One region of the Bradyrhizobium sp. AZCC 1721 genome, then DNA from elsewhere that is predicted to be linked to it. Evidence: predicted binding sites of a transcription regulator. Region 1 holds the regulator's gene; each other region holds the start of a gene.

Region 1 (7,268 bases):
TCTGGCCAACAACTTCCAGCCGTTCATGATCAGCGTGTTCGACGGCGTTCCAGTGCTGGGGACGATCTTCGCCGGGCCGCCGTCCTATCTCAGCCTGTTCAACGCGTCATTGATTCTGGCGATCATGGTGTTGCCGTTCATCACCGCGATCTCGGTCGACGTCTTCAAGACGGTCCCGCCGGTGCTCAAAGAGGCCGCCTATGGGGTGGGGTGTACCAACTGGGAAGTCGTTCGCAACGTCGTCATCCCCTACACCCGCGTCGGCGTGATCGGCGGCATCATGCTGGCGCTCGGCCGTGCGCTGGGCGAGACCATGGCGGTGACCTTCATCATCGGCAATTCGTTCAAGATCCAGTCCTCGATCTTTGCGCCCGGCACCACGATCTCGGCCGCGATCGCATCCGAATTCGCCGAAAGCGACGGGTTGCACCAGTCCGGCCTGATCCTGCTCGGCCTGCTCCTGTTCATTCTGACGTTCTTCGTTCTTGCTGCCGCGCGGCTGATGCTGATGCGGCTGGAAAAGAAGGCGGGGAACTGACATGAACCCGATTTACGTCTCCCGCCGCCGCAAGAATGTCATCGTCAAGTTCCTGTGCCTGGGCGCTGCAGCGTTCGGCGTGACCTGGCTGGCACTGATCCTGTTCACGCTGTTCTATAACGGCCTCGCCGGCCTCAACCTCGCCGTCTTCACCCAGGATACGCCGCCGCCCGGTTCGACCGATGGCGGCCTGCGCAACGCCATCATCGGCTCGATCATGATGACCGTGATCGGGGTCGGCATCGGTGCGCCGCTCGGCCTTTTTGCCGGAACCTATCTCGCCGAATACGGCAAGCACGACAAGCTCACCTCGGTGATCCGCTTCATCAACGATATTCTGTTGAGCGCGCCGTCGATCATCATCGGCCTGTTCATCTACGGCGCGATCGTGGTGCCGATGGGCGGCTTCTCGGCCTTTGCCGGCTGCCTGGCGCTCGCCGTGATCGTGATTCCCGTGGTGGTCCGCACCACCGAGGACATGCTGGGGCTGGTGCCCAATCCCCTGCGCGAGGCGGCGTCTGCGCTCGGCCTGCCGCGCTCGCTGGTGATCCGCCGGATCGCCTACCGCGCCGCGCGCGCCGGCCTTATCACCGGCGTCCTGCTGGCCACCGCCCGTGTCGCCGGCGAAACCGCGCCGCTATTGTTCACGGCGCTGTCCAACCAGTTCTTCAGCCTGGACCTGACCAAGACGATGGCGAACCTGCCGGTCACCATCAACAACTTCGTGCAGAGCCCCTATGTCTACTGGAAGCAGCTCGCCTGGAGCGGGGCGCTTCTGATCACGCTCACCGTGTTGGCCCTGAATATTGGCGCGCGCATCCTTGGCGCCGAGAGGACATCCAAATGACCGATCTCTCCGTATCCGTGAGTAACGCGAGCGGGCCCGTTCCGCAGGCGACGCTGCCCGAGGCTGCGCCGAAGGTGACCGCGCGCAGTCTGAACTTCTACTATGGCGAGCACCATGCGCTGAAGAACATCAACCTGACGCTCGGCACCCACCGCGTCACCGCCTTCATCGGCCCGTCCGGCTGCGGCAAATCCACGTTGCTGCGGATATTCAACCGGATGTACGATCTCTATCCGGGTCAGCGCGCCACCGGTCAGCTCTTGCTCGACCAGACCAACGTCCTCGACCCCAAGCTCGATCTCAATCTGCTGCGGGCCCGCGTCGGCATGGTGTTCCAGAAGCCGACGCCGTTCCCGATGACGATCTACGAGAACATCGCCTTCGGTATCCGTCTCTACGAGAAGATCTCCAAGTCGGAGATGGACGGCCGGGTCGAGAAGGCGCTGCGCGGCGGCGCCCTGTGGAACGAGGTCAAGGACAAGCTCAATGCAAGCGGCCTCTCGCTGTCCGGCGGCCAGCAGCAGCGGCTCTGCATCGCGCGCACCGTTGCGGTCAGGCCCGAGGTGATCCTGTTCGACGAGCCCTGCTCGGCGCTCGATCCGATCTCGACCGCCAAGATCGAGGAACTGATCCAGGAACTGGCAGAGGACTACACCATCGCCATCGTCACCCATAATATGCAGCAGGCGGCGCGCGTCTCGGACAAGACCGCCTTCATGTATCTCGGCGAGCTGGTCGAATTCGACGACACCAACAAGATTTTCACCTCGCCGCGCGATCGACGTACCCAGGACTACATCACGGGGCGGTTTGGTTAAGGAGATAACAGATGGCTTCTGAGCACACCGCCAAGGCGTTTGACAGCGACCTCCAGGAATTGACGCGTCTGGTCGCCGAGATGGGCGGCCTTGCTGAGCGCATGATCACCGAATCCGTCGACGCGCTGGTCCGCCGCGACGTCGCGCTCGGCAAGCACGTCGTCGCCACCGACGTCGAGATCGACCGCCTGCAGCATCTGATCGAGGAGCGCGCGGTGCTGACCATCGCCCGCCGCCAGCCGATGGCGATCGATCTGCGCGAGATCGTCGGCGCGATGCGGGTTGCCACCGATCTGGAGCGGATCGGCGACCTCGCCAAGAACATGGGCAAGCGCGTCGCGGCGCTGGAGAACGATTTCCAGCCGCTGAAACTGATGCGCGGCCTCGAGCACATGACCGATCTGGTACAATCGCAGGTCAAGTCGGTGCTGGACGCCTATGCCGCGCACGATCTGCCGGCGGCGATGGCGGTGTGGAAGGGCGACGAGGAAGTCGACGCCATCTGCACCTCGCTGTTCCGCGAACTCCTCACCTACATGATGGAGGATCCGCGCAACATCTCGTTCTGCATCCACCTGATGTTCTGCGCCAAGAATATCGAGCGGATCGGCGACCACGCAACCAACATCGCCGAAACCGTGTTCTACATGATCGAGGGTCAGCAGATGCTCGACAAGCGCCCGAAGGGCGACATGACGACGTTTGCCACGACCGTCTCCAACACTTGAGGAAAGCAGAATGAGCGCGCGCATTATGGTGGTCGAGGACGAGGAAGCGTTGACCACGCTGTTGCGCTACAACCTCGACGCTGAAGGCTATGAGGTCGAGACCGTCGGCCGCGGCGACGATGCGGATACGCGGCTGAAGGAGCGCGTGCCCGATCTCGTCGTGCTCGACTGGATGCTGCCGGGCCTCTCCGGCATCGAGCTGTGCCGCCGTTTGAGAGCGCGCCCCGAAACCAAGCAATTGCCGATCATCATGCTGACCGCGCGCGGCGAGGAGAGCGAGCGGGTGCGGGGGCTTGCGACCGGCGCCGACGATTACATCGTCAAGCCGTTCTCGGTGCCGGAACTGCTGGCGCGCGTAAAGGGCCTGCTGCGGCGGGCGAGCCCCGAGCGGCTCGCCACCGTGCTGACCTATGGCGATATCGAACTCGATCGCGAAAAACGCCGCGTCGCGCGCTCGGGCCGCCAGATCGATCTCGGCCCGACCGAGTACCGCCTGCTCGAATTTTTCCTCGAGCACCCCGGCCGCGTCTTCAGCCGCGAGCAGTTGCTCGACAGCGTCTGGGGCCGCGACATCTATATCGACGAGCGCACCGTCGACGTCCATATCGGCCGCTTGCGCAAACTGCTCAACCCCGGCCGCGAGCAGGATCCGATCCGCACCGTCCGCGGCGCAGGTTACGCGCTGGATGACCGGTTTGCGAAGGTGGAGCCGTAGCTGCGTCCGCTGCTATTTCCGCAAGCCCCGCCGTCGTCCCCGCGAACGCGGGGACCGATAACCACAAATCTCGATTGTTGAAACGTGCTGGAGCTCCAGCTCAGCGTAACCACAGACACCTGTGGTTATGGGTCCCTGCGTTCGCAGGGACGACAAGTTGAGATAATGGTGCGCGCCCCTTACCGCGTCTGCTTCGGCTGCTGCCTGCGCCGATCGGCAGCGGGCTGGTAGGCGATGCGCGAGTGGTGGGCGCAATAGGGCAGGCCCGTGAGCGCCTTGCCGCCGCAGAAGAAGAATTCCGGGCTCGAGGGATCGCCGACCGGCCAGTGGCAGGTGGCCTCGTTCAGTTCGAGCAGCGACAGCCGCTGGCTCATCGGCACGACGTTGTCGAAGGCGATCGGATCCGGCTCCATCTCGACTTCGAAGGCGTGTGCCAGCGCGGTGTTGCCGCGCGAGACCGGACGCGACACCCGCATCATCGGCTGGGCGGGGCGTGCCTTGCGCTGCCGCGGGGCGGCCGAGGAGGGGCTCTTGGCACGGCCGGAAAGGCCCAGCCGGTGCACTTTGCCGATTACGGCGTTTCGCGTCACATTCCCGAGTTCCGCGGCGATCTGGCTCGCCGACAATCCGGCTTCCCAGAGCTTCTTAAGCTGTTCGACGCGATCGTCGGACCAGGTCAAAACCGTCATCGTAATCTTCCCTTCGCATCGCGCCGGCCAATCGGGGGCAGCGCTGGCGAGTCATTCGTCTCAAAAATCCCTGCGGTCAGAATCCCTTAGCCCTCGCCGGACGCGCTAACCGCGCCGAACGTTTACGCCTGTACAAAATGGACTCTTAGGGATCAGAACTGCCGCACGAGATGTCGTACCCGACAGCCCAAACGCTACAATATGGCGTGACTCGGGCGCAAGAGTCCGGGCCCGAACGTCCACATGTTCTGACATCTAGGCATTTCACTGCGTGTTTTCCACCACACCGCAATCTTACGGATTTCAGCATCTTGCACTGCAGGAAAGGCGGCTCCGTGGCGTGTTGACAGCGCCCCACGCCCACATAGAATGCCTCTCACGTGCCGCCCTTAAGAGGCGGCACGTTTCGTTTTCGCAAGACCGGCTGTTGCCGCGTTCGCGCCAATGCACGCCCGCGGCAGGTCTCAAAGGCAGGTCTCAAACCTCAGTGATTGCCATGACCAATAGCGCCACGTCGCATCTGCTCCCGGTCTTCGCCAGGGTCGATCTCGGCTTCGAACGCGGCGAGGGCTGCTGGCTGACCGCCACCAATGGCGAGCGCTATTTGGACTTCACCTCGGGCGTCGCGGTGAATGCGCTCGGTCACTGCCATCCGCACCTGATCGCGGCGCTGCAGGAGCAGTCGACGAAACTCTGGCACATGTCGAACCTGTTCAAGTCGCCGGATGGCGAGAAGCTCGCCGCGCGGCTTTGCGAGCAGAGCTTTGCCGACCTCGTGTTCTTCTGCAATTCCGGCGCCGAGGCGATGGAAGGCGTGATCAAGGTCGTGCGCCGCTATCAATTCTCCAAAGGCCATCCCGAGCGCTATCGTCTCGTCACCTTCGAGGGCGCATTCCACGGCCGCACCCTGGGCACGCTCGCAGCAACCGGCTCCGCCAAATATCTCGAAGGCTTTGGGCCGCCGATGGACGGTTTCGACCAGGTGCCGCATGGCGATCTCGAAGCGGTCAAGAAAGCGATCGGCCCGCAGACCGCGGGCATCCTGATCGAGCCGGTGCAGGGCGAGGGCGGCGTGCGCTCGGCGCCGCAGTCTTTCTTCAAGGCGCTGCGCCAGCTCTGCGACGAGAAGGGCCTGTTGCTCGCGTTCGACGAGGTGCAGACCGGCATGGGCCGCACCGGCGATCTCTTCGCCTATAAGCGCGTCGGCGTGACACCGGATGTGATGTCGCTGGCCAAAGCGTTGGGCGGCGGCTTCCCGATCGGCGCGGTGCTGGCGACGGCGGAAGCCGCAAGCGGCATGACGCCGGGCTCGCACGGCTCGACCTTCGGCGGCAATCCGCTGGCGATCGCTGCGGCGAATGCCGTGCTCGACGTGATGCTGGAGCCGGGCTTCTTCGATCACGTGCAGAAGATGTCGCTGCTGTTGAAACAGAAACTGGCCTCCGTCGTCGATCGCTATCCCGCCGTGCTGTCGGAAGTTCGCGGCGAGGGGCTTCTGGTCGGCGTCAAGGCCGTGGTGCCGTCGGGCGATCTCGTCAATGCGTTGCGCGACGAGAAATTGCTCACCGTCGGCGCCGGCGACAATGTGGTGCGGTTCCTCGCGCCGCTGATCGTCACCGAGGCCGAGATCGAGGAATCCGTGCAAAGGTTGGAGCGCGCCTGTGTCGCGCTGTCCGCTGGCCAGTTGAAGAAGGCGGCGGGCTGATGAGCAAATCCGTCCGTCACTTCCTCGACATCAATGAACTGCCGTTAGATGAATTGCGCAGCATGCTGACCTTGAGCGCCACCATGAAGGCGAAGCTGAAAGCGCATGAGAAGGGCAAGAAGCCGCTCGAAGGCAAGACGCTGGCGATGATCTTCGAACGTCCCTCGACCCGCACCCGGGTGTCGTTCGACGTCGGCATGCGCCAACTCGGCGGCGAATCCATCATGCTGACCGGTGCCGAGATGCAGCTCGGCCGCGGCGAGACCATCGCCGACACCGCGCGCGTGCTGTCGCGCTATGTCGATGCGATCATGATCCGCATCCTCAACCACGACGCGCTCTTGGAATTGGCCGCGCACGCCACGGTGCCCGTGATCAACGGCCTGACGCGGCGCTCGCATCCCTGCCAGGTGATGGCCGACCTGATGACCTTCGAGGAGCATCGCGGGCCGATCGAGGGCAGGACCGTGGCCTGGACCGGCGACGACAACAATGTGCTGGCATCCTGGGCGCATGCAGCCGAGCGTTTCAAGTTCAGGCTCAATGTCGCAACCCCGCCGCAGCTTGCGCCGAACAAGGCGATGAAGGACTGGATCAAGGCGACGCAGGCGCCGATCGTGCTCGGCACCGATCCCGAAGCCGCCGTGCGCGGCGCCGATTGCGTCGTCACCGACACCTGGGTCTCGATGGGCGACAAGGACGGCGAACATCGCCACAATGTGCTGAAGCCCTATCAGGTCAATGCGAAGCTGATGTCGCTGGCCAAGCCGGACGCGATCTTCATGCACTGCCTGCCCGCTCATCGCGGCGAGGAAGTCACCGATGAGGTGATCGACGGCGCGCAGTCGGTCGTGTTCGACGAAGCCGAAAATCGCCTGCATGCGCAGAAAGGCATTCTGGCTTGGTGTTTTGACGCGGTGGCATAGGTTTCTCCGTCGTCCCTGCGAAGGCAGGGACCCATACGCCGCGGCCCCAATAATTAAAGGCAGTGGTTGACGCCTTGCCTTACTCACAACGCCCTGTGGTTATGGGTCCCTGCGTTCGCAGGGACGACGCGTGGAGATGGTTTCGCCGGCTCGTCAACCCCTTTTGTTTTGCATTCCAAGCCCCCAGATAAGGCGCCATGGATTCACAATCAGACATCAAAATCACGACCGAGGCGCCGATCCGCGCGCCCTCGTCCGTTCCCGTCGATGATGCGGTGCTGCCGTTCGAGGTCGCCTCGCTC
Region 2 (7,268 bases), 1.7 Mb from region 1:
CCTGCCTGGCAAGCTCACTGGCAATAGCAGTGGTATTGGCGGAAAGGCCACGACCCCGCCCGGCAAGATCAACCCGATCCCTGTCAATGCCGGCAACGTCGGCAAGGTCACGACCTTGCCGTCCAGGATTCATAACAAACCAATGCGGGTCACCAAACCCATCACGACCAGGCCCATGATGACCAGGCCGATGATGACCACCGCGCCGCGTCGGTTCAGCGGCGGCATGGGCGGCGGAGGAGGTTTCAGCCAGCGCTTCGCCTCAAGCCCGTCCCGCAGCTCGTTCGGCGGGTCATTCGGCGGCGGCGGCTTCAGGCGCTGAATAAGGAGCTCCGGACAACAAAAAGCGAGCAGAGCACATGCTCTGCCGCTTCCGTTTAAGATGTGATGATCAGGCGACCAGCTTGGCGAACAGGTCCGCGTCGACATTGCCACCGGAAAGCACGATGACGACGTTCTTTCCCCTGGCATCGATGCGGCCGGCCAAGAGTGCGGCGAGGCCGACAGCCCCGCCTGGCTCGACCACCAACTTCAATTCCCGGTAGGCATAGGCTACCGCCGCGCCGACTTCCTCGTCGGATGCGGTCACGCCGTTTGCGAGCAGCTTGCTGTTGATCGAGAAGGTGAGTTCGCCCGGCATCGCCGCCATCAGCGCATCGCAGATGGTGCGGCCGGCGGCGTGATGGGCCTCGCGATGGCCGGCGCGGAGCGACAAGCCGTGATCGTCATAGTCCTTGGGCTCGGCGACGATCACCTGCGCTTGCGGAAATTTTGCCTTCACGGCCGTCGCGACGCCGGCGATCAGCCCGCCGCCGGAGGCCGGCGCTACCACGATATCGGGCACGAGCCCGAGCGCTGTCATGTCCTCGGCGATTTCGCGGCCCGCAGTGCCCTGCCCTGCAATGACGAAGGGATCGTCATAGGGCCGGACCAGCGTCGCACCGCGTTTGCCGGCGATGCCGTTGGCGATCGCTTCGCGGTCCTCCTTGTCGCGGTCGTAGAGCACCACCTCGGCGCCATAGCCCTTGGTGCGCTCGCGCTTGGTGATAGGCGAGTCCGCCGGCATCACGATGGTGGCCTGCATGTTGAGGATCTGCGCCGCCGCTGCCACGCCCTGGGCGTGGTTGCCGGAAGAGAATGCGACCACCCCGCCGCCGCGCTTATCCTGCGGAATCGAGGCCAGCTTGTTGAAGGCGCCGCGGAACTTGAACGATCCGGTCCGCTGCAGCATTTCGGGCTTCAGAAAGACCTTGGTCCCGACGCGCTCGTTGAGAACGGGGAACGACAACAGCGGCGTCCGCACCGCGAACGGGCCAACCACTCGCGCCGCCGCATCGATATCTGCAGCACCGACCGGTGCCGTTGAGGCTTTTTCCGTCATGCGCACTTTGTATCGCGCAAGCGGACCGGCGGGCAATACAGATTCAGGTGATATCAGGCGGCGAAATGCGGGTCCTCCGCCACAAATTCGGCCAGCTCGCCTTCCGGCCGCAGGGGACCAAGATTGAGGGCATGATGGACGAAAGCCCGTGCCGAGGCTTGCCAGCTATGGGCGGCAGCAAATTCCACGCATTCTTTCCGCGAAATCTGCAGCGCCTCCAGGCAGGCCGCGCGCAAATCCTCGTTCAGCACGCCAACCGGCGCCGAGCCGATCACGTCGCGGGGACCGTTGACTGGAAAAGCCGCAACCGGCAGACCGCTGGCCAGCGCCTCCAGCAGCACCAAGCCAAACGTGTCGGTCTTGCTGGGAAAGACGAAAACATTGGCCGCCGCATAGATTTCGGCCAGTTCCTCGCCATGCCGCGCGCCGAGGAACACGGCGTTAGGATATTTGCGCTCCAGCGCCATCCGGGCCGGCCCATCGCCGACGATGAGCTTGGTGCCGGGCAGATCGAGATCGAGGAAGGCTTCGAGATTCTTCTCTACCGCGACACGGCCGACGCTGAGATATACAGGCATCGGCAGGCAGAGATCGGCGCTGCGCGGATGGAACAGCGAGGTATCGACGCCGCGTGACCACAGTACCACGTTACGAAAGCCACGCAGGCGCAGCTCAGCCGCCAGCGCCGGCGTCGCCGCCATTACCGCCCGGCTCGGCCGGTGGAAGGCACGTAGCGCCCACCAAACCCAGGATTCCGGAATCGGCGAGCGCGCCGACACATATTCCGGAAACCGGGTGTGAAAGCTCGTGGTGAACGGCAAGCCGCGCTTGCGGCAATAGCGCCGCACCAACAGCCCGATTGGCCCCTCGGTCGCGATATGTATGCTGTCGGGCCTTGCCGCTTCGATCAGTTGCGCGATCTTGCCGGGAAGCGGCAGAGCCAGCCGCAGGTCGGGATAGCTCGGCATCGCAAAGGTGCGAAATGATTGCGGCGTCAGAAAGCTCACCTCGACGCCAAGCCCCGTGGCCGCCTCCGTCATCGCGGTCAGCGTGCGTACTACCCCGTTGACCTGGGGATGCCACGCATCGGTCGCGACCAGGATATGCGTCATGCGGCGCGCGCCGCGACGCGGGGAACTGGCGCCGCCCTTCGCTGCGGATCGGTCCAGGTGATGATCTCGAACCGGCCGTCCTCGTGCTCGGCGAGCGCGGTGCAGCTTTCCACCCAGTCGCCGCAATTCATGTAGCGGATGCCGTGCTCGTCGCGGATGGTCGCGTAGTGGATGTGGCCGCAGATCACGCCGTCGGCGCCGTGCCGTCGCGCCTCGCCGGCCAGCGTCTGTTCAAACGCGCCGATGTAGTTCACGGCGTTCTTGACCTTCAGCTTCGCCCATTGCGACAGCGACCAATACGGCACGCCGAACATGCGGCGGAAGAAGTTGACGAGGCGATTCATCTGAATGGCGAAGTCGTAGGCCTTGTCGCCGAGATGGGCGAGCCAGCGCGCGTTCTGCACCACGAGATCGAAGATATCGCCGTGGATGACGAGATAGCGTTGGCCATCGACGCCGGTGTGAATGGTGTTTTCCACCACGTCGATGCCGCCGAAATGCGTGCCGTAATAGTTGCGCAGGAACTCGTCGTGATTGCCCGGCACGTAGATGACCTTGGCGCCCTTGCGCGCCTTGCGCAGCATCTTCTGCACGAAGTCGTTGTGCGATTGCGGCCAGTACCAGCTCGACTTCAGCGCCCAGCCATCGACGATATCGCCGACGAGATAGATGGTGTCGGCGTCGTGGCTTTTGAGGAAGTCCAGCAAACGGTCGGCTTGCGAGCCGCGGGCGCCGAGATGGACGTCGGAGATGAACAAGGTACGAAAGCGCCGTTCGGGGCTCTCTTCACTCAAGGAGTCACTACCCATACCTGTCCCCTGACAGATTTCTGTGACAGGGCGATGACTGTTCACGCCGCGATATTCCCGCGAGAATCAATGCCGCGCCCCACAACTTGCGGATAGCAGCGCGATGCGACAGACAAGCGACATTGGAGAGGCAACTTCTCGACGTTGTCTCTGCCTCGTGCGCAATCGCGCATTAACCCATCATCAACAGGGTCAATTATCGTGGAAGATTAACCATCCCCGTAATTCAACGGATGCGCCGCGGCGCAAGAAGTCCCTGCGTGATTGCGCACCAGACAAGGACGGCAGCTAATAAAACTTATGAAAATGGTGGATCGGGCCGTGACCGCGGCCGACGCTGAAGCGATCTGCCGCCGCAATCGCAGCGCTGACCCACGCCTTGGCGTTACGCACGGCGGTTTCCATGCCCTCGCCCTTCGCGAGTTCCGCTGCAATCGCCGAGGACAATGAGCAGCCGGTGCCATGGGTATTTTTCGTCGCAATGCGCGGCGCGGCCAGCGCGATGGTGCCGCTCGTGCCGATCAGATAGTCGATGCACTCGGCGCCCTCCCCGTGGCCGCCCTTGATCAGCACCGCCTTGCAGCCCATGGCCAGCAATCGCCTGCCTTGGCTTGCGACGGCGGCCTCACCCGTAGCCACCGGTTCGTCGAGCAGCGCGGCGGCCTCAGGCAAATTGGGCGTAATGACCGAAGCTAACGGAATGAGTTTTGTCCGCAGCGCCTCGACCGCTTCCGCAGCCAGCAGCCGGTCGCCGGAGGTTGCGACCATCACGGGATCGAGCACAACATGCTTCGGCGACCAGCGCTTGAGGCCGGCGACGATGGCGTCGATAATCGATGGCTGCGCCACCATGCCGATCTTGACCGCTCCGACGTCGAGATCGGAAAACACCGCATCGATCTGCGCGGTCACGAACTCCGCCGGCACCTGATGGATGCCGCTGACGCCTTCGGTATTCTGTGCCGTCAGCGCCGTGATCACGGAGGCGCCGTAGACGCTGAGCGCGGCAAACGTCTTCAGGTCGGCCTGGATACCGGCGCCGCCAGAGGAATCGGAGCCGGCGATGGTCAGCGCGATCGGCGCCGTCATCGCAAGCCTCGTGCAAGTCGTAGGTTGAAGGCCATGTAATGTCCTACCGCGCCATGGCATGGGCAGCAAGCTGGCTTGCCATTATCGGCGGTTTTTGGCCTATTGGGACCAACCAATTCGGAGACGACAGCGATGGTTCCCTTCTTCGTCCAGTTCAAATGCAAGCTCGGCCAATCCTATGCCGTCGCCAATGCGCTTGCGGAGGCCGAGATCGCTTCGGAGATCTATTCCACTGCCGGTGACTACGATCTGCTGGTCAAGTTCTACGTCGATAAGGACACCGACATCGGCCATTTCGTCAACGAGAAGGTGCAGGTGATTCCAGGGATCCAGGACACCCACACCATCATCACCTTCAAGGCGTTCGGCTCGGGTTAGGCATCGGCCTGCCTCCCCAAGGCCGCGTCCCTGGCGCGGCCGATAGGTCCGCCTGTGATGGAGGAGCTGCCAGCCCTGCCCGCCTGCCACGCCAATTGAGCGCCCCACCGCAATGGATGGTTAACGACGTTAACCATGGCATGCTTTTGCCATAAGGGGATCATGCTACCGCCTTGATATTTTTGATTATCTAGGGCGTCGTCAATCGGAAGTTCCGCGGCGGGGACGGTCCGAGGGGGAAACGGTCGCGAGTACCACCATGGGGACGCTGTACGATTTGCTCGGAGCGCTTCCGAGTGATGACGCCGAGGAATTGCGGAAGGCATTCCGCAAGGCAGCGAAGGCGACTCATCCCGATATCAATCCCGACGATCCCGATGCTGCGCTGAGGTTTAGGGAACTCATGCGCGCCTATGACATCCTGACCGACACCGAGCAGCGCGCGACCTACGATCAGTTGCTCGCCATTGCGCTGCAGCCGCCGGCCACCAAGGCAATCCAGACATACGAGACCGTACGAAAGGTCGCCTCCAACACGATGGCGGCAACGGTCATTTCCGCGGTGCTGGTCGGCGGCTACACGGTGTTCGGATTGTTTTCAAAACCGCCGGGCGCCGCAGAAATCGCAGATGGCGTGCAGCAGGTTGCCGCGCTGCAGCCCGACGCTACCGCGCAGGACGGATCCCGTGCCCAGCGCGAAGAAGAACTTTCAACCGGCAGCGTGGCCCCCATCGCTGCCACGGCACCCGCCGCAAAGGAAGCCCGCGCCGCGCCGCTCGGCCGCTTCGAGCCGGTCCCGGCCTTCGCCACGTACAATCTCGGGGTCCAATATTATCCGCGCTTCGCAGCCGCCTATTTCGATCGCGGCGGCGTGCTGTATCGGGTGGGCGATTTCGATCGCACACTCGGTGACGTCGCTTTGACCAAGCGCTCCACGGATTTGAAGCGGACCAAAGCCGCCACGCCGCCCGTGCCGCGTAAGCCGCTGTCGATCGTGCCGACCTTGCCGGAGCGGCGCCAACCGATCACCGCAGCCGTGACGCCCTGACGACGCGCGAACTCGCGTCTCACGTAAGAGCTCTCAGCCTTCTTTCGCTTTCTTCGGCCGCGGCGGTCCCTCAACCGGCGCCAGCGACTTGACATACTCCGCGATGGCATCGCGATCTTCCGGCGGCAATTGCGAGGTGTTCTTGATCACGCGGACCATCGATCCGCCTGCGCTGTCGCCATCCGGCGTTTGCCCAGTTTCGAGGAAGTAGGCGATATCCTTCGCGCTCCACTCCTCCAATCTTTTCTGGGTGATGTTGGGTACCCAGCCCTCTCCTTCCGGATTGGGCCCGCCCGCGAAGCGCTGCGCTTCGACGATGCCGCCAAGGATATTGCGCGGGCTGTGGCACTCGGCGCAATGACCCATACCGTTGACGAGGTAAGCCCCGCGATTCCACGACGCCGAATGTGAGGCGTCGGCTACGTGAGGCTTTCCGTCCATGAACAACCACTTCCAGACGCCGATGTTGCGGCGGATGTTGAATGGAAACGGAACGTCGTGATCGCGCGTCTTGCCGGTCACCGCTGGAAGCGTCTTCATATAGGCAAAGAGATCGCGAACGTCGTCGACGGAAGCGTTCTGGTAGGACGTATATGGAAAGGCCGGAAAATAATGCACGCCGTCCGGCGACGTCCCCTTGAGCACCGCGGTCACAAAATCCGCTTCGCTCCACCGGCCAATACCGTAAGTGGGATCGGACGAGATGTTAGGGACGTAAAACGTCCCGAACGGTGACGGCATTGCAAGCCCACCGCCCAGCTTCAGCCGATCGGGCTGGTTCGGAACGGCATGGCAGGAGGAACAGCCCCCGGCATTGAACGTTGCAACGCCGTTGGCAAGGTTCGGCGCGCGGGGAGGAAGTGAGGCTGGGGCAACGACCGCCGGGATCGTGAGCCACCAGAAAACACCGGCGCCGGCGACGCCAGCCAAAATCAAGCCAAGGAGAATTCGTCGCAGCATTCACTGATCCGTTGTCAGGGAGTCTAAACTCAACAACCAGTATGGACGCACTTTGCGCCATAGGCTTCTGCGAAATTTCGAGCCTTTGTCTGCATCTCGGGAATAAATTCGCAACGGCGTTGTTTTGAGGCTGACATCGCCGTTTTGACGTCCACAGGGAGAAACACCATGTCGAACAAGACCATGCTTGTCACGCTTGCGTTGGGGGCAGCGATTGCTTTTGCCGGATCCGCGTCTGCCGACAAGATGAAGGCGACACTCGACGGCAAGTCCCAGGTGCCGCCCAACACCAGCACCGCCAAGGGCACCGCCGACATCGACTACGATCCCGCCAGCAAGAAGCTGAGCTGGAAGTTGAGCTATTCCGGCCTGTCCGGCCCAGCGACTGCCGCACATTTCCACGGTCCCGCCGAAGCCGGCAAGAATGCCGGTGTTGCGGTCGCCATTCCCAATGCGACGTCGAGCCCGGTCGAAGGCAGCGCGACGCTGAC
Region 3 (7,268 bases), 5.8 Mb from region 1:
CGAGGATCGAAAGCAGGATGGCCGACACTTGGCTGTAATTCAGTAGCCGCAGCGCCGAGATTAGTTCGAAGCCGATTCCCCCTGCACCGACGATGCCGAGCACGGCGGAAGCCCGGAAGTGATATTCCCACCGGTAGATCGTAACATCGGTGAGTTGCGGCAGGACTTGCGGCAGAACAGCGTGCTGGATGACCTGTAACGGCGTCGCGCCCGCGGCGCGAGCCGCTTCCAGCGGCTTGGGATCGACATGTTCGATGGCCTCGGCATAGAACTTGCCAACCATGCCGACCGAATGCAGCGCCAGCGCAAGGACGCCGGGCAGCGCGCCGAAACCGACCGCCGCGACAAACAGAACGCCAAGGATGATCTCCGGCACCGAGCGCAGGAAAGCGAGGAATGTCCGCACGGCCAGATAAACAATTGGGTGCGGACTTGTATTGGGCGCAGCCAGAAGGGCGAGCGGCAGGGAGAAGGCCACTGCGAGCGCGGTGCCGGCGATCGACATCGCAAGCGTATCCAGAAGCGGCCGCAGCCATGACTGCCAACGGCTGAAATCCGGCGGCACCATTTCGGAGGCCAGCGTACCAATCGCCGGCCCGCTTTCCAGAAACCGTTGCGCGTCGAAGAAGCCGGTGGCCGCCAGGGCTGCGACGCACGCAGCGACGATCAAGCCGACGAGGCCCGCCCCGCGCAAGGCGGAGCGGCGTTGCTCCTCAAGAATGGCGTCGAACGTATGGGAAACCGATTTCATCTTTTTACAGCTTGGCTACGTCGAGCTGGAGCACTTTCGCCATGTCGCGCAACACGTCGTAATCCTTGTCGGTTGCGGTCGCGATGCCTTCAACGCGGAACAGCTTGAGAATGGCGGGATCCTTCAGATCAAGGAATGCCCGCTTGATAGCCTCCTTGAGCTCGGGTTTCAGAAAACCTTGCACCGTTAGCGGATAGTTCGGAATGGGTTCGGACAATGCGAGCTGCCGGATCCTGGTCGGATCAATCTTCTTGGTCTCGACTAAGACGCGATAAATCTGCTCCGAGAGAGCGCCGGCTGGCACCTGCCCGGCAGCGACGGCACGCGCGACAGCATCGTGCTGGCCGAGATGCACGACCTTGTAGTCCGCGTCGCCGATCAGCCCCTGTTTGGCGAGATGGGCGCGCGGCGCAAGATGGCTCGACGTGGAAGCCCGGTCACCGAACGCGAATGGCTTGCCCTTGATGTCGGCCAGCTCCTTCACCGGACCATCCGCGTTGGCGATGAGGATCGACTGGTAATTGGGCTTGCCCTTGTCCACGCCGACACCGAAGGGCTCGATTTCAGGTGCTTTCGACTTGGCAAGCACGTAGGAGAACGGGCCGAAATATCCGACCTCGATGCGACCGAACCGCATCGCCTCAATCATCGACGAATAGTCGGTGGTGACGATGATCTCGACGGGCTTCTTCAGCAAGTCCTCGAGATACTTCTTGAGCGGCTGTGCATTCTGAATGATCGTCGATGCATTCTCGTCAGGCAGCAGGGCGACCCGCAGCTTGTCCGGATTGGTCTTGTCGGCGGCAAACACCGGAGCGGCGAGCGCGCAGAGGCCGGCCGCGGCCGACCCGACAAGGAAATTGCGGCGTTGCATCATCTGATTTCTCCATCCAGATTGACGGCTCGACTAGGCCGCCGTGGCCAAGCCCTTGCGTTGCGTCGCGTAGATATGATCGAGCGTGACCGGTCCGAGCTGATCCGGCGCGCCTTCGAAAACGACGCGTCCCTGCGCCAGCCCGATGATGTGATCGGCGAACCGGCGTGCCAGATCGACCTGATGCAGGCTGACGATCGCGGTGATGCCGTCCTCGCGGCAAATTCGATGAAGATCCTCAAGCACGCGGACGGAGGTGGCGGGATCGAGGCTCGCGACCGGTTCATCAGCGAGCACGATCTCCGGCTTCTGAGCCATGGCGCGCGCAATGCCGACGCGCTGCTGTTGTCCTCCGGAAAGCTGGTCGGCCCGGTCCAGCGCTCTGTCGGCGAGGCCGACCCGATCGAGCGCTTCCAGCGCGAGCAGGCGGTCAGCGCGTGGCAGCGGAAAAATCGATCGCAAGACGCTGTGCGCGGCGAGCCGTCCAGTCAGCACGTTGTCGAGCGCCGACAGCCGGCCGATCAAATGATGTTGCTGGAACACCATGCCGGTCCGCCGCCGATGCGCCCGCAACTGGGCGCGGCTGCCGAAGATCGATCCGCGACCTTCAACACAAACCTCACCCGAAGTCGGCCGCACCAGCCCGTTGAGGCTGCGCAGCAACGTCGATTTGCCCGCGCCTGACGTGCCGAGAAGAACGATGAACTTCCCCCGCTCGAACACAGCGGTGGTCGGCCGCAGCGCCTCGACGCCGTTGGCGTAGGTAACGGTCACGCTCCGAAGCGATAGCATGTCGAATCCCGAGACTGTTCGTTATTTCCGAACAATTGTAGCTGTTGTTCGCTTCCTGACTATCAACTGTGCATGACGCGGGGATGACACTGCCCAAGGCAGGCCAACGCCTGACCTGCCGACCGAGTTTGATGGACGCGCTCGACTCAAAATCCAGTCTTGGGAGTGGTGGTTCAATTCCGAAGAGCGGCACTTGCCTTCACTGCAGCGCGGCTTCGACCGGGCAAGCCGATCAACGCTTGCGCACGAACGTATTCGGACAACCGACAAGGTGCCGCCTTTGCCGCGGGCCTTTGACGTTACCAGCCTAACGTGATCTCTTCAGCCCAGCGCCGTGTCTTGGCGGGCTGGCTACATCAATGACGTGCAATGGTGCGTCGAAAGCCCGCGACACCCTCTTGATCAGCACGATCATGGCCGTTGCAACGATCAGGAAGACCGCTCCGATGAAAGCCACGATGATCGGCATCAGCCAAAGAGAAAACACGCCTCGGATGGCCGCCGATTCGGGTACATCGGGATCGTAGAGAACCGAGACAGTTTGTCCGGTGCGGTAAGCCGGCGGATTGCTGCGCAGCCCAGACTGAAATTCAATGGTGCGACCGTCCCTCGTCTGGAAGCGCACGACTGGCGCAAACAGGTAGCCCTTATCCTCGCTGTCGCGCAGGCGCACCATCTCGATCACCGACCCGGACGTTTCAATAGCGCGTGCAATCCATGTTTTTGTTGACCAGACGCTGAAGCCCGCTCCGAGCAATAGCAGCAGGCCAACCGGTATCAGGACGAACTTGGCAATACGGCTGAGAAAAACTGCAGGATCTTCCATGAAAAGACGCGCCCTGCGGCAAACATTGTTGTAGGCGAGGATGTGTCTTGGCGCGGACCGAAATGTTCAATGCTCCGCAGGTGTGATGACACTAGCGGCGAGCTCAGCGCCCAAGCAACGCTAGACAGCAATCTGCGCACAGGACCAGGTATCGTATCCGCTCACTTCTTCCCGAACGCTCCGAGCAGTCCGCCCAACAGCTTCGATGCAATCCCACCCAGCGCGCCGAAGCCGCCGGTGGCGCCGATTACGCCGGTGATGATCGGAATCAAGGTCGCCATCGTCGAGCCTGAAACCGGCGCGGTTGTGGTTGGCGCCTGACCGGCGATCGCTCCCAAATTGAAGGGCAAATTGAGAATGCCCGCCGACTGCAGCAGGGTGACGATACCGAGCATGCCGGCAGAAAGCTGCACGCTCGGCCGCGTCATCGCCGGCGCGAGCGGCTCGGCGGGCTTGTCCGGTTTTTCGGTACCCGGGAATGGCTTGCCGGTCAGCCGCTCGTACAGCAGCGGCATCAGCACGGTGATGAGATCGACCGGCGCAGCGGCGCCAGGCTGTTGCGGCGTTGCCGGCTGCGCGACGACCGGCGCCGGGACAGTGTTGACCGGTTGCGCGAGCACCGGCGTGTTGGCAATCGGCGTGACCGCCGGCGCCGGCTTGCCGGTCGCAAGCACGGTAAGAAGCTGCGTGATGTCGAGCTGCTTGCCGGTGAGCGCCGACTGCAGAATCAGCGGCAGCAGCAGTTCGAGGCCTTGGCCCGGCTTGGCAGGATCGGCGGCCATCGGTTTCTCCTTCGATAGCAACATGAGAATGAGCGGGAGCAGTTGCTGCAGGTCGAGCGCAGGAGCGCCAGCGGCGGGACCCGTCTCCGCCACCGCGACGCCGGGCTTAACGGTTTCCGCCTCGAGCGAGATGCCGAGCGCTGCCGCCGTTTCCGGCCCGACCGCGCCATCGACGACCATGCCCTCGGCTTCCTGGAAACGCAGCACGGCGGCTTGCGTGTTCAGTCCGAACTCGCCGTCGATCAGGCCGGGATCGAAGCCTTTAGCGGCCAGCGCCGCCTGGATGCGCGCAACCACGGCCATATCCATGTTCGGCGCACCGACCTCGTAGATGACGGCTGGCGGGTTGACCTTGATCGGCGCGGTACTGTCATAGGAGATGCCGGGAATCAGGATGCCGGTATGCCAGCCGCGGCCATGCACCGTGTCCGCTACCACGCCGTAACGCCGTCCCTTTGCCTCGATGGTGCCGCCATTGCCGTCGCATACGGCGATGTGGCCCATCTTGCCCGGACCAGGCGGATAGCGGAGCACGATGCCGCCGACGGTCGCCGCCGCCTCCTCCACCGAAACGCGCTTGCCGAGTCGCTCGAGGTCGGCCTTCCAGGCGCCGGTATAGGCATCGGCCTTGGCCGGCTGTGCCGTGTGGTCGACGCAGCCGTAAAGCGTGCCGGCTTCCTGATAGACCAGCCATGAGACGAACTCGGCGCAATCCCACGGGCCATGCCAATGCGGATCGTCTTTCGGCACCTGCGTGTTGACATATTGCTCGCCGATATGCGCGCGGGCGCGCTGCACCAGGCCCGCACCCGAGGGCACACCGCTCGCGGGCAGCTGGGCAATGGCTACGGCTGGCAGACCGTCGAAGAAGGCGTCGGCGCTGCCGGCCTTGTACATGCGATGGGCCTGACGCCACTGCTCCTCGGTCAGGTTATTGCCTTTGCCCGACTCGCGGCCGGCAATGGCTTTCAGCAAGGCGATCGCCTGCACGGGATCGTCGACCATCTCCTTGGTCAGGATGGCGTTCGGATCATAGCCCGGCACGCCGAAGCCGTGCGCGCCGGTCCACTTCGTTCCAGCTTCGCCGATCCGCATGCCGACATAGCTGCGCGACAACAGGTCGAAGTTCGAGGCGGCGCCGTTCACCGGCGAGGGAAAGCGTGCGATCTTGTGGCCGCCACCGATGATCCCATAGCCGGTCTGGCCGAAGCGCGCGGCCCGCGCACTGGGATATTGAGCGCCGGGATTGTTGTAGCGGAACGAAGCGACCTCGCTGCCTGCAACGTCGTCGCGATTGTCAGCCGTCGAGGGGTCGGTAGACCTGCCGATTTGACCCATTGCGCGCTCCCCCGTTTGTTTGCCTGCTGCCAGTTTCCTCTTCGCCGATCGCTGCGTCCTCGGCCTCGGTTTGCTGCTCATTGGCCGGCCCAGATCTGCCCTTTCGGCACGATGATCCGATCGCCCGGCCAGTGACAACCGGCCGGACGCGTTGTCCGCACTATCGATATTCGCTTGCGCAGCCGGAGCATGACAGCTCACGGCGAACCGTGAAGAGCTTACATCGTTTTGCAGCCTTCACGTGTGAGCTAGCTAACAGTTGCGATGCAGGTCACCTGCAATTCGACATCCCACCTGCCGCGCCTGAACGGGATAGCGTTCATTGCCGCGGCTGCCGGCGCGACAGTCGATTGCGCGCCGGCGCCGGCCCAGATGCGGGCCATGGCATTACGGTGGCAGTGCACTCAATTGGCGCGTCACGCCTTCGCTGGCATCACCTGCGATTAGGCACCGTAGTTCGCATGATAGCCTTCCACTTAGATGATGCGTGGCAGGGCGGCGCCCGCTGCGTGGTCGATGACGTAGCGCCAGGTGCCATCGGACTGGCGGCGGACCAACTCGACCGAGCTGCCGGACGCCACGATGGAGCCGTCCTGGGCGCGCAGTTCCCAATCTGCGCGCAGCAGAGCGACGTCACTGTGCTGGACGCAAAAGTTATTGCGCGACGTCATTGTGCCGGATGCTTGCAGGAGGCCCTGCAACTCACTAGCGATCGCGTCGAGCCCTATCAGACTTCGCTCGCTTCCATCCACGCGCAGGACGGCATCCACCTCGTAAAGCGCGAGCAGATTGTCTATGTTACGGCTGTTGAAGGCTTGAGCGAATGCCTCATTCATCTGGGCTGGCTCAGTCACGGTCATGTCTCATCTCCTCGTTGGGGAGAAGAAAGGAAGCACGTCCGTTCAGTGCTAACCAAACGGGAAGGAAGCCGCATTGTCATCTGCTGCGCTACGATTAGAACTCGACAATCCGCAACCGCGTCGCCCCGCTGATTGCCCGGTCGAGGATTGGCTGGCCTTCCTGGGCCACCGGTGGAACGCGCTTGTGCTCTGGCACCTGAAGGACGGCCCGAAACGGCACGGCGAGCTGGCGGAGCTTCTACCCGGCGTATCTCCGAAGGTGCTTTCTGAGCGTTTGGATGGGCTTGAAGATCGAGGCTTGGTGCTGCGCTCCCCAACCGTCGCGTTCCCACGGCGCGTGACCTACTCGCTCTCGCTCAAGGGCACCGAGCTCCTAAGCATCCTCGATCGGCTTGAGCTTTGGTCACGCCGGGATGATCGAGCGGCTGCTCGGTCGCATGACCACGCAAGCTGACGGAGTTAGCGCAGAAGCGTGATCGCCCGGCACACCAGTAAGCCCGCTCTCACCCCTCCCGATACCAGCTCGCTAGCTGCCACAAATCGTTGTCCCAGCCCGAGATATGCGCGGTCAGCTTGTTGCCGAGCGCCGCGACCCGGGTCCGGGAGGCGATGGGCTGGATGTAATTGTCTGTCACGACGAGGTCGTTGAGCTTGATGAACAGCGCCGCGCGCTTCACCGCGTCGAGCTCCCGTTCGGCCTGCTTGTAGATCTCGTCGTATTCCTTGCTTTGCCAGCGCGAGACATTGCGCCCCTGCCACTTGTTTTCCTTGTTCGCCACCTGCCACGACACATACTGGTTCATGAAGAACTGCGGATCGGCTTGCGGCATGGTGGTGTTGTACATCTGCGCGTCGCAATAGAAATGCGTGTAGGTGTCGGGATTGGCGGCGTCGGAGGAGAAGAACACCGATCCCACCACTGACTTCAGCTCGACGTCGATGCCCGCTTTCTGGCACGCCTGCTTGACGATGGCCTGGGTCTTCTGCCTGGGCGCATTGATCGAGGTCTGGAACACGAACTTCAGCGGCTTGCCGTCCTTGGCGC
Region 4 (7,268 bases), 4.0 Mb from region 1:
GCTCGACCATTCGGCTGCGCTTTTGCGGCTTGGCGAGGCTGGCGACCGTCGAGTCCATGTGGTCGTTGAAGGCGAACAGGTCGACGCGTCCTTCCGAAAGCCAGCCGATGATTTCGCTTTCCGCGTCGAGATTGTAGGTCTCGTGCCGGAGATGGAAGCGGGTGTCGGCGGCGAGCTGCGGCCGCATTTGCTCGATCGCCTCCAGCAAGCGCCTGGCATTGTCGGCGCTGCGCAGGCCGGGCTCCCACGACCAGGTCGTGGCATGATAGACGGTCGTGATCCCGTTGCTGATCGCCTGCCGGTCGCTGTCAACAAGCGCCACATCGATCGGGAAATCGACCCCGGGGCGCGGCATCATCTGCCGCTCGAAGGCATCGCCATGCAGATCGACAATGCCCGGCAATACCAGGAGGCCATCGGCATTGACGCCGCCGATGCCGTGGTTGCTGTCCGCACCTACGGCTGCGATCTCGCGGCCAGCGATCCGCAATGAGGTTTCGACGATTTCGTGGCCGAGCAGGGCCCGGCCACCTTCGATGAACAGTTCAGTCACGATGCGGCACTCTGGTTGAATGAACGGCGAGTAGCTGCTGCGCCGGCTTCGTACTTTTCGAGAAAGCCCTCTACATCGAGCTTGCGGAAATCGGGCAGGGCGCGGCGAAGCGCCTCATGGTCCCAATCCCACCACGCGAGTTCCGCAAGCCGCCCCGCAATGGATTCCGGAAAACGCCGCTTGATCGGCCGTGCCGGATTGCCTGCAACGATCGTATAGGCAGGGACATCCTTGGTCACGATGGCGCCGGCCGCGACCACGGCGCCGGTGCCGATCGAGCGGCCAGGCAGAATAACCGCGCCATGGCCGATCCAGACATCGTGGCCGATATGGACGTGATGCTTGCGGCGCCACGCAAAAAACTCGGCATCGTCGCTCTCGCCCGAAAAGTAGCTGCTGGCGCGGTAGGTGAAATGCGCCTGCGAGGCCCGGTGCATCGGATGATTACCCGGGTTGATGCGCGTCATCGCCGCGATCGAACAGAATTTCCCGATCATCGTATAGGTGATCTGCGAGTCGTTCACGACGTAGGAATAATCGGCCATCGTGACCTCGAGCAGGATGGTCCGGGCGCCGACCTCGGTGTAGGCGCCGAGCTGGCAGTCGCGCACTGACGCGGTGGGGTCGACCAATGGTTCAGTGGAAAGCATCTTGCCGGCCAACGGTAACGTCCATCAACAATCGGGGAAAGGGGCACCGGCTCGTCTTCGATGCGCTTGATGACAAGATCATGACGGATGCGTGACGTCAGTCCCGCTGTGGACGAAGGCCCCCGTTCGGGCCGACTGTCACACAACTGTTGAATCCGGACGCTAGCGATGGCGGCGCTGTAGAGCAATACATGCTGCGTCGTTCTTGATGCACCCGGCGGATTCGCCGGAGTGATCGGACGTTGTTGAAGATCGCCAGGCAATTCATCTGACTGTCACAGGCCGTTGTTAGCGATCGTGACCGCAGACCCACGAGGAGCGTACCGCTTGACATCGCATGCCATGATCGATGCACGAGATATCTCGAAGTCCTATCAGCGTGGCGTGCCTGTTCTGAACGGCGTCACGCTGTCGCTGCGGCGCGGCGAAATGGTCGCGCTGATCGGTGCGTCAGGCTCCGGCAAGTCGACATTGATTCGTGCGATTGCCGGGCTGACGCCGATCGACGGCGGCCGCAATGGCGGAGGCGGCCGAATCGAAGTGATGGGCGAGCCGATCCAGCGGGGTGGCCGCCTCAACAAGAATCGCGGCCTGCGCGCGCGCATCGGCGTGATCTTTCAGCAATTCAATCTTGTGCCGCGGCTTTCGCTGCTGACCAACGTCTGCTTCGGACTGCTGGGGCGATTGCCGATCCTGCGCGGAACCCTTGGTCAATTCAGCGAGGCCGACAAACGCGTGGCCATGCAGGCGCTGGCGCGTGTGGGCATCGCCGAACATGCGCTCAAGCGCGCCAGCGAACTGTCCGGCGGCCAGCAGCAGCGCGCTGCCATCGCGCGTTCGTTAGTGCAGGGGGCCGAACTGTTGATCGCGGACGAGCCGATCGCCTCGCTCGATCCGGCCGCTGCGCGCCGCGTTATGGATTTGCTCGCCGACATGAACCGCAATGACGGCCTGACCGTGTTCATTTCGCTTCATCAGGTCGAATACGCTCTCAAGTATTGCGCGCGCACGATCGCGCTCAAATCCGGCAAGGTCGCCTATGACGGCCCATCCAGCGCGCTGACGCCGGCTTTCCTCAACCAAATCTATGGCGCGGAGTCCGAGGAGCTGTTTCTGCCCTCGTTTGAGGAGCAGGCGCGGCTTGCACAAGAACGCCGAGACAGCAACGAACGGTCAATAGCGCGCGCGCCGGCGAACCCCCCAGCTTTTGATGTCGAACGGCTGTCCGCCTGAAGTCAGTCAGGTACGACCTCGCGCTTGGCGCTACCGAAAATGCAACGCGTTCAAAACAGGAGAAGCGATATGCGCAAGCTAGCTCTGATCGGCACGGCCGTGGCGGTAGGCATTTCGGCCAACGTTGCCCGCGCCGAGACGACCGAACTCAATTTCGGCATTATTGCGACCGAAGCGAGCACAAATCTCAAGACCGTCTGGGAGCCCTTCCTCGACGCGATGGCCAAAGGGACGGGCTTCAAAGTCAACGGCTTCTACGCCTCGGACTATGCCGGCGTGATCGAAGCAATGCGCTTTAAGAAGGTGCAATTGGCCTGGTTTGGCAACAAGTCGGCGATGGAAGCCGCCAACCGCTCGAACGGCGAGATATTTGCGAAGTCCGTCGATTCGGACGGCAACCCCGGTTACTGGTCGCATATCATCGTCCACAAGGACTCGCCGATCAAGAATCTGGAAGACGTCCTCAAATGCGACAAGTCGATCGACTTCAGCATCGGCGACCCGAATTCGACCTCGGGCTTTCTCGTCCCGACCAGCTACATTTTCGCTGCCAAGAACGTCGATCCGAAGGCTTGCTTCAAGACCGTTCGTAATGCCTCGCATGAGGCAAACGGCATGGCGGTGGCGAACAAGCAAGTTGATGCCGCAACGAACAACAGCGAAAGCCTGCGCCGTTTGGAAGTCACCGCTCCCGAAGCCCGCAAGAACATCCGTGTGATCTGGACCTCGCCGCTCATTCCGAGCGACCCGCTGCTCTGGCGCAAGGATCTGGCCGCAGACGTCAAAGCCAAGCTCTATACCTGGGTCCTGAGCTATGGCCGCATCGGAACGCCGGAAGAAATCGCATCCGCGAAGAAGGTTTTGTCTGGTCTGCAATGGGCGCCGTTTATTCCGTCGTCGGACGACCAGTTGCTCCCGATCCGCGTCCTTGAAGCCAACAAGTCGATCATGAAGATCAAGGGTGACGCCAAGCTATCGGCGGAAGAAAAAGCCACCAAGACCGCCTCGCTCGAGGCTGACATCAAGACGTACCAGCAAGCGGCCGACAAGGCCGAGCATGGCGCGTTCATGAAGCAGGTCGCGCCGTTCTTCGAGGCAGACAAGGCCAAGGATCAGGCCAAGCTCAAGAAGCTTATCGGCGAGCTTGCGGCGAACGCTGCGACTGCGCCTACCAACTGATGCTGACGAAGGGCGCCAGCCGCCGTGGTTCGGCGCCCTTTAAACATTTTAGGCCATGACAGACATCATCGCTCCCATCGAAAGCCGGCCGTCGCGGCAGGCCCAGGAACCTCCAGTCCCGCTTTATCCCTTCGCCCGACGAGTGCGGGGTTGGCTGGGCTGGGCGTTCGTTTTCGGCTTGCTGGCCTGGAGTTGGGCTCCGGCCGAAATGTTCCGTGTGTCGGCGCTGTTCACCGACTGGCGCAATATGGCCGAGTTCGGCAGCGCCTTTCTCCATCCGAATTTTCGCGAATGGGATCAGTACATCAGCGACATGGTGGTGACCATCCAGATCGCGATCTGGGGCACCGCCCTGGCAGTCGTGTTTGGCATTCCGTTCTCAATTCTGTGTTCCGCCAATATCTGTCCGCCTTGGATAGTACAGCCAGTTCGTCGGTTGATGGATTCCTGCCGCGCCATCAATGAGATCGTGTTCGCGTTACTGTTCGTTGTGGCGGTGGGCTTAGGCCCATTCGCTGGCGTGATGGCGTTGTTCGTTCACAATCTCGGCGTGTTCGCGAAGCTGTTTTCCGAAGCGGTCGAAGCGGTCGATCCGCGGCCAGTGGAAGGCATTCGCGTGACCGGTGCGGTGCGCGTGCAGGAGGTGATCTTCGGTGTCATTCCTCAGGTGCTGCCGCTGTGGAGCTCGCTTACCCTCTACCGGCTTGAAACTAACGTCCGCTCGGCGACGACACTTGGCATTGTCGGAGCCGGTGGCATCGGCCAGACCCTGTATGAAAGCATCCGGAGTTTTCAGTACGCCGATACGGCCGCGCAAATCATTATCGTGGTCGTGACGGTGATGGTGCTCGATCTCATCAGCGCCTGGATCCGCAAAGTGCTGGTATGATCGTACGCTTCGTCGACTAGACTAGGCTGACTAGACGGCGCTGCAGCGCTCGGCGTCTTGGTGAAGGCGAATAGCCCCCTTACAAATCCATCGATGAAGGGCAATCGATCGGATTTTGCAACAAGCTTCGCTTCTGCGATTGCCAGATCGCGCGGTCGTCTAATCGCCGCTATTGACCATTCTCGATTAGGAACTCGACACGCTCCGCGGCGAAGCGCGCGCGTTTGGTTACCAACGGTTTGCCGCCGGTATCGACATCGGTACTATCGACCACGAGAACGGGACGCCCGAGCGCGAGATCGAGCCTTGCGGCGTCGGAGGCGTCCACGATGGTGGCGGTGACGCGGGTTGAGGCGCGGCGGTAGTCGCGAACGCCGTAATGCGCCAGCAGTTTGGTCATTGAGCGTACGTTGGCGAAGACCGCTCCGGCGTCCGGAAAGCGATCGGCGGAAAGCCAACTGGTGCTAATGCAGATCGGCGTGCGGTCAGCGAGCCGCACCGATTCGATCCGGACCAGCGGTGCGCCGGTCTTCAGTCCGAGCTCACGGGCCAGTTCGCGCGTCGCGGGCTCTTCGGAGGCATCGATCAATTGGCCGCGCGGCTCGCGGCCGCCGGCGCCGACGATTTCGGAAAATCGCGTCCGCGAGCGCAAGGGATAGGCGAGGCGCTGCGCCTCGACATAGGTGCCGCTGCCGCGTTCGGCGCGCACCAGGCCGCGTTCGGCAAGCGCAGCCAGGGCACGCCGCACGGTGTGGCGGTTGACCCGATAGGTATCGGCGATCTCGATCTCGCCCGGCAGCTTTTCGCCCGCAGCAAAGCGGCCGTCGGCAATGCCGCGCTCGATACCGTCGGCGACCTGCCGCCACAAGGCGACACCGGAACTCTCCTGCAGGCTCATGGCGTGGTGATACCAGATATTATCCGTTTGTCACGAAACAGTCATGGCGCTCCGTTATCAAGTTGTCTATTATCATAGACAACTTGATTCAGGCAAGGTTGCTCATGGGATTGACCGGGCGGAACAGCAGAGAGGCGCAGCGCAAGGCCGCGATGGCGGTGCTGGCGCATTCCGAAGCTGGCGATATTGCGGGCCATCTCGCGGCGATCGCGGTACCCGCACACGAGAACCTGCGCGAGCCCGAGAATGGCCTCGTGATGGTGCGCGGCCGCGTCGGCGGCGACGGTGCGCCGTTCAATTTCGGCGAGGCCACGGTGTCGCGCGCGGCGGTGCGTCTTGCGACCGGCGAGATCGGCTTCGGCTACGTGCTCGGCCGCGACAGGCGGAAGGCGCAGATGATCGCGCTCTGCGATGCCATGGTGCAGTCGACAGAGCTTTCAGGCGAGGTCGAGACCAAGGTGATCGGGCCTTTACGCGCCGCCATGATCGCCGATCGCAACCGCAAGGCGGCCGAGACGGCGGCGACGCGGGTCGATTTCTACACCATGGTGCGCGGCGAGGGGTGATGCGATGACGACGGTTGCAGAATTGCCCGCAGGGTTTGCCGACAAGGTGTTGTCGGCGCAGTCGACCTTCCGCTCCGTGATGGATGCGATGGCGCGTCCCGGAAGCGCGCAACGGGTCACGGCGGCTGTCGGCGCGCCGGCCGGGGTGATGCGCGGCGCGGCCGCGATCGCGCTCACGCTGTTCGATCACGATACGCCGATCTGGCTCGATGCCGCGATGTCGGCCACGCCTGATGTGGCGAAGTGGCTCAAGTTCCATACCAGTGCATCGGTGGTCGCGGATTCCTCGATCGCCAGCTTCGCTCTGGTCGGCGACGCCAAGAATCTGCCGGCGCTCGATCGCTTCGCGTTCGGCAGCAACGAGTATCCTGACAGGTCGACGACGCTGATCCTGCAGGTCGAGAGCCTGACGCAGGGGCCTACATTCGAGGTGAAGGGGCCGGGCATCGACGGTACAGCGCTGCTGCAGGCGACGCTCCAGCCGCGCGACCTCTTTCGGCGGCTCACCATCAACGAAGCCCTGTTCCCGCGTGGCATCGATGTCGTGCTGGTCCATGACGACTTGATTGTCGCAATCCCCCGAACCACGCGGCTGGTCGCAAGCGGAGCATAGCCCATGTATGTAGCCGTCAAAGGAGGCGAACGCGCCATTGAGAACGCCCACCGCCTGCTGGCGCATGAGCGACGTGGCGACCGTGATGTGCCAGAACTCTCGCTGGCGCAAATTGCCGGGCAGCTCTCGCTCGGCGTCGACCGCGTCATGACCGAAGGCTCGCTCTACGACCGCGAGCTGGCGGCACTCGCGATCAAGCAGGCGCGCGGCGACTTGATCGAGGCGATCTTCCTGGTCCGCGCCTTCCGCGCCACGCTGCCTCGTTTTGGCGCAACCGAGCCGGTCAACACCAGCGAGATGCAGGTGCGCCGGCGCATCTCCTCGACGTTTAAGGATATTCCGGGCGGCCAGATCCTGGGGCCGACTTTCGATTATACCCATCGCTTGCTGGATCCGCAGCTTGCGGACGGCTTTGTGCCGGAGCAGCCGGCGACGTCAGAGCCAACGCAGGCGGCAGCGCCGCGCGTCACCGACATTCTCGGTCGCGATGGCCTGATCGAGCCTTCGCCGGCAGCGGATGCCGGCGCGCCGGTCGGCGATCTCACGCGCGAGCCGCTGAGTTTTCCGGCCGACCGCGATCTGCGGCTGCAAAATCTTGCGCGTGCCGACGAGGGGTTCCTGCTGGCGCTCGGCTATTCCTCACAGCGCGGCTATGGTCGCAATCATCCCTTTGCCGGCGAAATCCGC

What was found. The regulator PhoB, encoded in region 1, activates phosphate uptake and scavenging genes when phosphate is short. The targets are predictions, from matches to a motif close to TGTCATNNANCTGTCAT.
Region 2: V1273_RS24350 (UDP-2,3-diacylglucosamine diphosphatase) is a predicted target of PhoB. The motif match lies at 3,325-3,341, and genes of this name have one in related genera.
Region 3: phnC (phosphonate ABC transporter ATP-binding protein) is a predicted target of PhoB. The motif match lies at 2,490-2,506, and genes of this name have one in related genera.
Region 4: phnC (phosphonate ABC transporter ATP-binding protein) is a predicted target of PhoB. The motif match lies at 1,284-1,300, and genes of this name have one in related genera.

What each region holds. Positions count from the first base shown of each region.
Region 1 is NZ_JAZHSB010000001.1:6,723,364-6,730,631, reverse strand. It holds gene pstC (phosphate ABC transporter permease subunit PstC) at 1-538, shown strand, start outside; gene pstA (phosphate ABC transporter permease PstA) at 540-1,385, shown strand; gene pstB (phosphate ABC transporter ATP-binding protein PstB) at 1,382-2,203, shown strand; gene phoU (phosphate signaling complex protein PhoU) at 2,215-2,931, shown strand; gene phoB (phosphate regulon transcriptional regulator PhoB) at 2,942-3,646, shown strand; gene V1273_RS32110 (GcrA family cell cycle regulator) at 3,826-4,335, opposite strand; gene V1273_RS32105 (aspartate aminotransferase family protein) at 4,832-6,040, shown strand; gene argF (ornithine carbamoyltransferase) at 6,040-6,966, shown strand; gene V1273_RS32095 (Hsp33 family molecular chaperone) at 7,164-7,268, shown strand, end outside.
Region 2 is NZ_JAZHSB010000001.1:5,020,209-5,027,476, forward strand. It holds gene V1273_RS24335 (caspase family protein) at 1-322, shown strand, start outside; gene V1273_RS24340 (threonine ammonia-lyase) at 392-1,381, opposite strand; gene V1273_RS24345 (glycosyltransferase family 4 protein) at 1,435-2,493, opposite strand; gene V1273_RS24350 (UDP-2,3-diacylglucosamine diphosphatase) at 2,490-3,302, opposite strand; gene thiD (bifunctional hydroxymethylpyrimidine kinase/phosphomethylpyrimidine kinase) at 3,591-4,391, opposite strand; gene V1273_RS24360 (Lrp/AsnC ligand binding domain-containing protein) at 4,524-4,769, shown strand; gene V1273_RS24365 (J domain-containing protein) at 5,029-5,817, shown strand; gene V1273_RS24370 (c-type cytochrome) at 5,851-6,777, opposite strand; gene V1273_RS24375 (CHRD domain-containing protein) at 6,946-7,268, shown strand, end outside.
Region 3 is NZ_JAZHSB010000001.1:950,025-957,292, reverse strand. It holds gene phnE (phosphonate ABC transporter, permease protein PhnE) at 1-751, opposite strand, end outside; gene phnD (phosphate/phosphite/phosphonate ABC transporter substrate-binding protein) at 756-1,628, opposite strand; gene phnC (phosphonate ABC transporter ATP-binding protein) at 1,659-2,417, opposite strand; gene V1273_RS04610 (DUF3592 domain-containing protein) at 2,725-3,243, opposite strand; gene V1273_RS04605 (peptidoglycan-binding protein) at 3,405-5,363, opposite strand; gene V1273_RS04600 (YybH family protein) at 5,840-6,223, opposite strand; gene V1273_RS04595 (winged helix-turn-helix transcriptional regulator) at 6,297-6,677, shown strand; gene V1273_RS04590 (peptide ABC transporter substrate-binding protein) at 6,727-7,268, opposite strand, start outside.
Region 4 is NZ_JAZHSB010000001.1:2,733,474-2,740,741, forward strand. It holds gene V1273_RS12945 (alpha-D-ribose 1-methylphosphonate 5-triphosphate diphosphatase) at 1-553, opposite strand, end outside; gene V1273_RS12950 (transferase hexapeptide repeat family protein) at 550-1,215, opposite strand; gene phnC (phosphonate ABC transporter ATP-binding protein) at 1,531-2,436, shown strand; gene phnD (phosphonate ABC transporter substrate-binding protein) at 2,506-3,615, shown strand; gene phnE (phosphonate ABC transporter, permease protein PhnE) at 3,671-4,504, shown strand; gene phnF (phosphonate metabolism transcriptional regulator PhnF) at 4,674-5,402, opposite strand; gene phnG (phosphonate C-P lyase system protein PhnG) at 5,507-5,968, shown strand; gene phnH (phosphonate C-P lyase system protein PhnH) at 5,973-6,581, shown strand; gene V1273_RS12985 (carbon-phosphorus lyase complex subunit PhnI) at 6,585-7,268, shown strand, end outside.